DNA from 2 places in the Sphingobium sp. B10D7B genome. Region 1 is predicted to be linked to the other one. Evidence: predicted binding sites of a transcription regulator. Region 1 holds the regulator's gene; the other holds the start of a gene.
The links. Region 1 encodes LexA, which represses DNA repair genes until DNA is damaged. Its sites were predicted from a motif close to GTTCCNCNCTTGTTCT; they were not measured.
Positions count from the first base shown of each region.

Region 2: M2331_RS10825 (putative DNA modification/repair radical SAM protein) is a predicted target of LexA. The motif match lies at 2,583-2,598, and genes of this name have one in related genera.

Region 1 is NZ_JAOQOQ010000001.1:1,856,261-1,860,471, forward strand. Features, by position in the region: gene M2331_RS08825 (hypothetical protein) at 1-100, shown strand, start outside; gene M2331_RS08830 (GFA family protein) at 148-636, opposite strand; gene M2331_RS08835 (bestrophin family protein) at 831-1,727, shown strand; gene lexA (transcriptional repressor LexA) at 1,853-2,557, shown strand; gene M2331_RS08845 (ComEC/Rec2 family competence protein) at 2,582-4,211, opposite strand, start outside.
Region 2 is NZ_JAOQOQ010000001.1:2,270,602-2,274,812, reverse strand. Features, by position in the region: gene M2331_RS10830 (UdgX family uracil-DNA binding protein) at 1-1,342, opposite strand, end outside; gene M2331_RS10825 (putative DNA modification/repair radical SAM protein) at 1,339-2,580, opposite strand; gene purC (phosphoribosylaminoimidazolesuccinocarboxamide synthase) at 2,771-3,550, shown strand; gene M2331_RS10815 (MauE/DoxX family redox-associated membrane protein) at 3,600-4,211, opposite strand, start outside.

The DNA of each region.
Region 1 (4,211 bases):
GCCCTTTTCGGCGAAGCACATAATCAACATTGAAGAGAAAGACGAGAACACCGTTGCGCTCTCCAGCCAGGAGCCGCGCAGGCGTTGGCCAGCACGTTAACTTGGGCCGTCCGCCTTTAGAGCGCGGCCGTATAAGGGGACGTCGTCCTATTCAATCCATAGCCCATGCGCCCGGTGCCAGTCTTCCAGCCCCTCGTCTGGATAGCCGTCGAAGCACTGGTCGTTCCGCCCGATCTGCGGTTCGACCCAATTCGCCTTTGATCCGAGCATCATGTGCACGAGCGACGGCGCCTTGGGCAAATCGCTGTCGATCGCGGAAGCGAAAGGGTGGAGCAGGTCAGGATACTCCGGGCTGAACACCCAGAGCGCGCTCGCGCAGGACGGGCAGAAGTGCCGCTCGCCGGTGCTGACCTGGCAGCTGCCTTCACCATCGTCCAGCGTAGCGTGATAGATGGCGGTCTCGCCTTGCACCTTGAGCGTGCGCTTGTCGGCGTGGAGATTGATGGCATAGCCGCCACCGCCGGCGGTCTTGCGGCAGATCGAGCAATAACAGCGCAGGAATGGCACCGGCGCGTGGCTGTCGACGGACAAGCGCACGGCGCCGCATCGACAGGAACCTTCGAGCTTGAGGGGCATGGCACGGTCCTCTTGTGGTGATCGTCTCTCGAGCTGAACCGCTCTTATCTCCGCCGGTTCCCTCAGCGCCCATTGCGCGCTTCCCCTTGCGGCCACTTAATCCTTGATCTGCGCGCGCATCCTCCGCATGGCGAGCGCGCCCGGTGCCCGGCCCATGTCCGGTGGCCGCGTGCCCTGGCAGGAGATGTCCGCCCGTGATCGTTCGCAACCGCCTTGGCTTGCTCGAAGTGCTGTTCGCCTATCGCGGCACGATCATGCCGCATATCCAGCATCGGCTGGCGGGCATCGCCGTGGCCAGCGTGGCGGCCATTCTCGCGGCGCGCGCCTGGCCCGGGCTGTTCGCGCAGATCAGCGGCATTCCATTCGCGCTGATCGGCCTGTCGCTCTCCATCTTCATGAGCTTCCGCAACAGCGCCTGTTATGATCGCTGGTGGGAGGGTCGCAAGCAATGGGGCGCGCTGATCATCGCGAGCCGCTCCTTCGCGCGACTCACCTCCTCGCTGCCTGAGGAGGAACGCACCCCGCTGCTCCGCGGCATCTGCGGCTTCACCAACGGTCTTGCTGCCCGCCTGCGCCAGCATGACGAGGCGGCCGCGATCGGCAGGTGGGTAAAGGATGGGCCTTGGCGCACCTCCCCGAACCCTACCGACACCGTGCTCTACGAGATGGGCGCGCACTGCTTGCGCCTCTCCGCAGATGAAAAGATCAATCCCATCCACCACTCGCTCATCGAGGGGCAGCTCAAGGCGCTCAGCGATGTGCAGGCGGCCTGCGAGCGGATCGCCAGCACGCCGGTACCGTTCACCTATTCGCTCATTCTCCACCGCACGACCTACGTCTTCTGCCTGTTGCTGCCTTTCGCCCTGGCTGGTTCGCTGGGCTGGTGGGCCCTCATTCCGGTGCTGGTGGCGAGCTACACCTTCTTCGGGCTGGACGCCTTGGGCGATCAGCTGGAAGACCCGTTCGGCTATGATCCCAACGATTTGCCGCTCGATGCTATGACGCGGACGGTGGAACGCGAAATGCTCGCCCGCCTCGGCGCGACTGATCTCCCCGCGCCCATCGCGCCCGATCAGCACATCCTGACCTGATCGCTCGCTAGCGCAAGGCTGGAGCGCCCGCCCACCGAAACGCGAGATATTCGGCCGATCCGTGTTGACGTGGCTCGATTCGTTTCCTAAACGTTCTCCGTCCGTTCCATATTGGGGAACCACTCATGTTGACCGCCAAGCAACAGCAACTGCTCAGCTACATCAAGCAGCATCTCGATCAGGGTGGCGTCTCGCCCAGTTTCGAGGAGATGAAGGAGGCGCTGGACCTCAAGTCGAAGTCCGGCATCCACCGGCTGATCAGCGCGCTGGAAGAGCGCGGCTTCATCCGCAGGCTGCCCAATCGCGCGCGGGCGCTCGAAATCCTCAAACTGCCGGATGGTATGCCCGTGGCAGAGCGGACGGAAGAGCCGGCGGCGGCCACCAACGTGACCCCGCTGCGCAAGGCGCCCACCGCGCCGGCGCGGACGATCCCTATCGCCGCCAATGACGTGATCGAAATTCCGCTGCATGGGCGCATCGCTGCCGGTCTTCCCATCGAGGCGATGGAGAGCGACACCATGCTGCCGGTCCCGGCCGCGTTGCTGGGCGCCGGCGATCATTACGCGCTGGAAGTCTCCGGTGACTCGATGATCGAAGCAGGGATTTTCGACGGTGACTTCGCGCTGATCCAACGGACCGAGACGGCGCGCGATGGCCAGATCGTCGTTGCCCTCATCGACGAGAATGAAGCGACGCTCAAATATTTCCATCATGACGGCCGCAAGGTGAGGCTCGACCCCGCCAATCGCGATCATGAGCCGCAAACCTATGAGGCGCGGCAGGTGCGCATTCAGGGTCGGCTCGCAGGGCTATTGCGGCGCTATAACTGAGACGGGCGGTTTGGGACGCTGGCTCTAGCGCGAGCCGGTGCCCGCTATCCAGGGATGGCGACTGCGCGGGTCGTGGCCCGGCACGATCTCCCGGCTGTCCAGCAGGACCAGTGCGCCCCCCATGGCACTCAGTGCGGGCCGATCCAGCTTTGCCCAGCGCGGCACACATCCGGGCGGCAGGCGTCGGTCAGCAATCACAAGATCAGCCTGTGCGCAGGCGGCCACCAACTCGGGATAGGGAACCAGCAGGCGCGAGCGACTGATCAGCAGGTGAACCGGCGGCTGGCCGGTACGGCCCGGCAATGTCATCGCGCACATGTCCCGCGTGCATCGCGTGTCCGGCGCCTGCGTCAGGGACGCAAACTCACCGTCATAGGCGCTGGCCTCGGCCAAAGTGGTACGAACATAATCCCCGCTCCGGTCCCGCAACAGCGCCATCCGCCCGTCGCCCAGACGCACCGCCACATGATGACCATCGGCGGTGACCAGCACATCGGCGGACGGTGCCAGAAATGTCAGGAAAAAGCCGAGCGCCGCCAGAGGCAGGCCCCACCATCGCAGCGCCGTGTGCCAAAGCATCAGCCACAAGAGGCCGATCATGGCGAGCGCAAAGGCCAGTCCGCTGGAGACGGGCAGCGACAGCGTGGCAAAGGGCTGACTGGCGACACTATGCGCGATCCACAGAAGGAACTTGAGCGCCACGCCGACCACCCACCACACGGGCGCCCCCAGCCCCACAGCGTCGAGCACCAGCGCGAGCACCTCAGCCGGCATCACCACGAAGCTTGTGAGTGGAATGGCGATCATATTGGCCGCCGCGCCAAGCAGGCCCGAGCGATGAAAATGAGCGAAGGCAATCGGCGTCAGCACCAGCTCCACCAGCAAACCTGTCGCCAGCAAGGCGCCGAGGCTGCGGGTCCAGCGCTTTATCCGCCCTTCATCGCGTCGCTCGAACAGCCGCCGTGCGGGGGGATATTCGTAAAGCGCCACAATCGCGGTCACGGCAACGAAGCTCATCTGGAAGCTGGGGCCGATGACAGCCTCGGGCCAAAAGATCATCACGATCAGCGCGCCGGTCGCGATCAAGCGCAGCCCGATGGCCTCACGGCCCAGAGCCATGCCCGCGATTACCAGCAGAGCGGCAATGCACGAGCGGATCGTCGGCACCTGCGCCCCGGTGAACACAGTGTAGCCGATGCCCGCCGCGCCGCCCACGCAGGCGGCGATCATCAGCACCGGCCAGCGCAGCGCAAGGGTCGGCGAAAGCGCAAGCAGACTGACCATGATGAGAATCACGCCGCCGATCAGCGCGGAGACGTGCAAGCCACTGATCGAGAGCAGATGGGCAAGCCCGCTGCGCCGCATCGCGTCCGCATCCGCCTCACTGATCCAGTTCTGATTGCCCGTGGCGAGCGTGATCGCGATCGTCCCTTCCGGTCCCGGCAACCGCGCGGCGATGTGGTGGGCGAGAGTCGCGCGCGCATCCCCGCCAGCGGTTGCCGCATCGAGGCGCTGCACTTTGCCGAGTGCCCGCCCGGTAGCGCCGAGGCCGGAAAAATAGGCCGTCCGCGCAAAATCATAAGCGCCCGGCAGGGCAGCCGGTGCAGGCGGCATTAGCCGCGCTCGGACGGCAATGCGGTCCCCTGCGGCAATC
Region 2 (4,211 bases), 410 kb from region 1:
GCAGCAGATAGCTGGGATGGGCGCTGAGCCAGAGCTGGCTGCCGTCCGCGAGCTGATAGGGTCGGCCGCGCTCCTTGGCGATGCTGGGTGTCCGGCCTAGCAGGGCGCGCCCGGCGCTGGCGCCCAAGGCCAGCACGATCGTTGGTTGAACGATCCGTCTTTCGGCATCGAGCCACCAGCGGCAATGGTCGATCTCCCCCGCGGTCGGGTTTTGGTGGAGACGACGCTTGCCGCGTTGCTCGAATTTGAAATGTTTGACGGCATTGGTCAACCGGATTTCGGCGCGGTCGAACCCGGCTGTCTCCAGATGCCCGTCGAGCAACTGCCCCGCCGGGCCGACAAAAGGCCGGCCCTGCTGCTCTTCAAAATCGCCGGGCTGCTCGCCCACGATCATCAGCCGCGCGTTGCCGGGGCCTTCGCCGGCGACAGCGCGTGTGCCGTTGCATCCGATCGGGCAGGCGGTACAGGTCGAGATGCCCTCGGCAATCTCACCGAGGGACGTCGGGGGCGGGCGCTGGAAGGGATCGGCGCCCTGATCGACCATCTGAGCCTCGCGGGCCTGCGCGCCGGCAATCAACGCAGGGATCAAGGCGGCTTCCGGCAGGTTCTTCCAGTAGCGTCGAGGCATTTCCTTCACCATCATCGCCACCTTGAGCCGCGCGGGGTTGAAGATGGAGGCATAATAACGCTGCCAAAGCCCTTCGATCTCGTCTTCGCCGGGGGCATCCCGGGCGTCGGCGCCCGGCCCCTCCGCAAGCTGGGCGCCATCCCAGTGCAGGCTGAGATCGGGCGTCAGGATGGACCAGCGCTGACTCGCGAACCGATTGAGGAAAAACGGGGCATTGGCGCGCACGATGGCATGATCCGGCTCGAACCACGCGACGTAGCGGTCCGTTCCGTCGGGATCGTGGGCCAGCCGGAACCGCACGAACGCGCGCATCTTGTGAATGTCGCGGCGCACCTGCCGCTCCAACTGCGTCAGGGCGTACACATCAGCGTCGCTCATCTTTTCAAGCAGGTGCGCGTCGCTTTGCAGGCGCCACAGCAGGCGATAGAGCAGCGCCAACCGTGTATCCGAGCTGTGCAGGATCACCTTGCGGGCCAACTCGATGAAGCGCTTGTTGGCCGTGACCGGGCGGGGTGATCGAGCCGGCTCGGGCGTATCTTTGGACCCGAACAAATCCCGCGCGCCGTCCAATGCCGCTGACCAGCGGATATGCTCCGGAGCGACGCCCTGCGAGACCAGGGCGCGGGCCAGATCACGCCATGTGTCGAAATCGTGGGCGTCATCCAGCTCGGCATTGAACAGCGCCGGCTGATCTTGGAGCGGGGCCGGCCTCACCCGAACAGTTCCATCTGGCGAGGCGGCGGAGCCAGTCGGGCGCGCAGGTTTGCCGTGTCGATCAAGCCAGTCGGGCGCCAGTCGGCCGTGACGATGAACGGCCGCAACTTGGTGACCGTGCGAGTGAGCCGGGCGAGATCATCCAGCCGGAGACGATGATGGCGGCGGGCTTGGAGGATGGCAGCCACCGCCCGCGTGCCCAGTCCCGGCACGCGCAGGAGCTTTTCTCGCGAGGCCAGATTGATGTCGACCGGAAAATCCTGCCGGTGCCGCAAGGCCCAAGCCAATTTAGGATCGATGTCGAGCGCCAGCATGCCGTCATCGTCGGTCGCGGTCTGCACCTCGCTGGTCGAAAATCCGTAGAAGCGGATCAGCCAGTCGGACTGATAAAGCCGATGCTCGCGCATCAGTGGCGGTCGCTTGAGCGGCAGGACGGCGCTGGCATCGGGGATCGGGCTAAAGGCGGAGTAATAGACACGGCGCAGGCGATGGCGGTCGTATAATTCGCTGGCCCGGCCGATGATCTGTGTGTCGCTGGCGCCGTCCGCGCCGACGATCATCTGGGTAGATTGGCCGGCGGGCGCGAACATCGGCGCATGTTTAAAGCGTTTGCGCGCATCCTTCGCCTCGACCATGGCCGAACCGAGCCGCGCCATCGCGCCTTCGATCTGCCCGCCATTCTTGTCGGGCGCCAAATCGGTCAGACCGCGCTCGGTCGGCAGTTCGACATTGATCGAGACGCGATCGGCCCAGCGACCGGCCTGTTCGACCAACATGCGATCGGCCTCGGGAATGGTCTTGAGGTGGATATAACCTTTGAAGCCATGATCCTCCCGCAACGCGCGCGCGACCTCGATCAACTGCTCCATCGTGTGGTCGGCAGACTTGATGATGCCGGAGGAGAGGAACAGGCCCTCGATATAATTGCGCCGGTAGAAGTTGAGCGTCAGCTCGACCACTTCCTGGGCCGTGAAGCGCGCGCGCCGCACATTCGAGCTCTTGCGATTGACGCAATAATGGCAGTCGAAAATGCAATGATTGGTCAGCAGAATCTTGAGGAGCGAGATGCAGCGCCCGTCTGGCGCATAAGCATGGCAGATGCCCATGCCTTCGGTCGAGCCGATCCCCTTGCCGTCGCGACTGTTGCGCTTAGCCGTGCCAGACGATGCGCAGGAGGCATCATATTTCGCGGCGTCGGCAAGGATCGCCAAGCGGTCCGTGATCGTCTCCTGTTTCATTTGTTCTTTATATGTTCTTACGACTGGGGCGGCAAGCACCGAGCAGGCCAACGTGGCTCGGTTCGTCTGAAAATTGCACTGCCATGTGCCTTGCGCTATGCGCTTGGGAAGAGCCCCGGTGTCCGCTGATCCTCGCTGATTCGCGCCGCCGGGGCCTTGATTTTTACAACTGATGAGTAGGCACCCGCACATGTCCCGTCGTCGCCAGATTTATGAGGGCAAGGCGAAGATCCTTTATGAAGGTCCCGAGCCCGGCACGCTGATCCAGTATTTCAAGGACGATGCGACCGCCTTCAACGCGCAGAAGAAGGGGACGATCTCCGGCAAGGGCGTGCTGAACAATCGGATTTCCGAGCATGTCTTCACGCTGCTCGCGAACATCGGCGTGCCCACCCACTTCATCAAGCGGCTGAACATGCGCGAGCAGCTCATTCGTCAGGTGGAGATCGTGCCGATCGAGGTCGTGGTGCGCAATGTCGCCGCTGGTTCGCTCTCCACCCGGCTGGGCATCGAGGAGGGCACGCAGCTCCCCCGCACGCTCATCGAATATTATTACAAGGATGATGCGCTCGGCGATCCGCTGATCACCGAAGAGCATATCGCCTGCTTCGGCTGGGCGAGCCAGGAAGAGATGCACGACATCGCCGACATGGCGATCCGCGTAAACGACTTCATGAGCGGCTTGTTCGCCGGCATCGGCATCCGCCTGGTCGACTTCAAGCTGGAATTCGGCCGCATCTGGGATGGCGATTTCTCGCGCATCATTCTGGCCGACGAGATCAGCCCCGATGGCTGCCGCTTGTGGGATATGGCCACTAACGAGAAGCTGGATAAGGACCGCTTCCGCCGCGATCTGGGCGGTGAGGTCGAGGCCTATCAGGAAGTCGCGCGCCGCCTGGGCCTGCTGCCCGAGGGCCTTGAGAACGACGTTCTCGATCTGGAGAGCCACCGCAAGAAGCGCGGCAAGTAAGAGACGTTTCGGGCCGGGCGCTCATCAGCGGCGCCCGGCATCCGCGCCTTTACATCGGCGCGCCGGGAAGCACCCAGGCATTGAGGCCCATCCACAGGGCCATGGCGACCATGAACAGGTCTTCGGTCAGCGAGACGAAGCCGAGCGGCACATTGGTCCCGCCGCCGACGCAGGCACATTTGAGGCTGCGTTTTTCCACATAGACGGCCTTATAGGTCGAGACCGCGCCGATGCCGCCGATGAACGCGGCGACTGGTACCGAGAGCCAGGGCAGGGCCCCCGCGAGCATCAGCACGCCGGCGCCCAATTGGGCGAACGGATAGATTGAGGCATAGGGCACCCATTTGCGGGCCAACAGATCATAGCCCAGGAACATGGTCGCGAACCGATCCACATCCTGCAGCTTGAGCATCGCCAGCAGGATCATCGTCACGGAGATGAAGCGCTCGAGGGTGAGCAGGCTGAGCAGCGGCGCGGCCGTCAACAGATCGATGGCGAGCGCAATCAGCGCCGCGACGGCGAAGACGACCAGAACAGGCGTGTAACTCGTCGCGTTCGGGTCTTTGACGGTCAGACCGAGGAAGCGGCGCAGGTCATCATGGCCGCCGATCCGCTGACCATCGATGAACACCTGCGGCGTGGTGGTGACATAGTGCTCGGC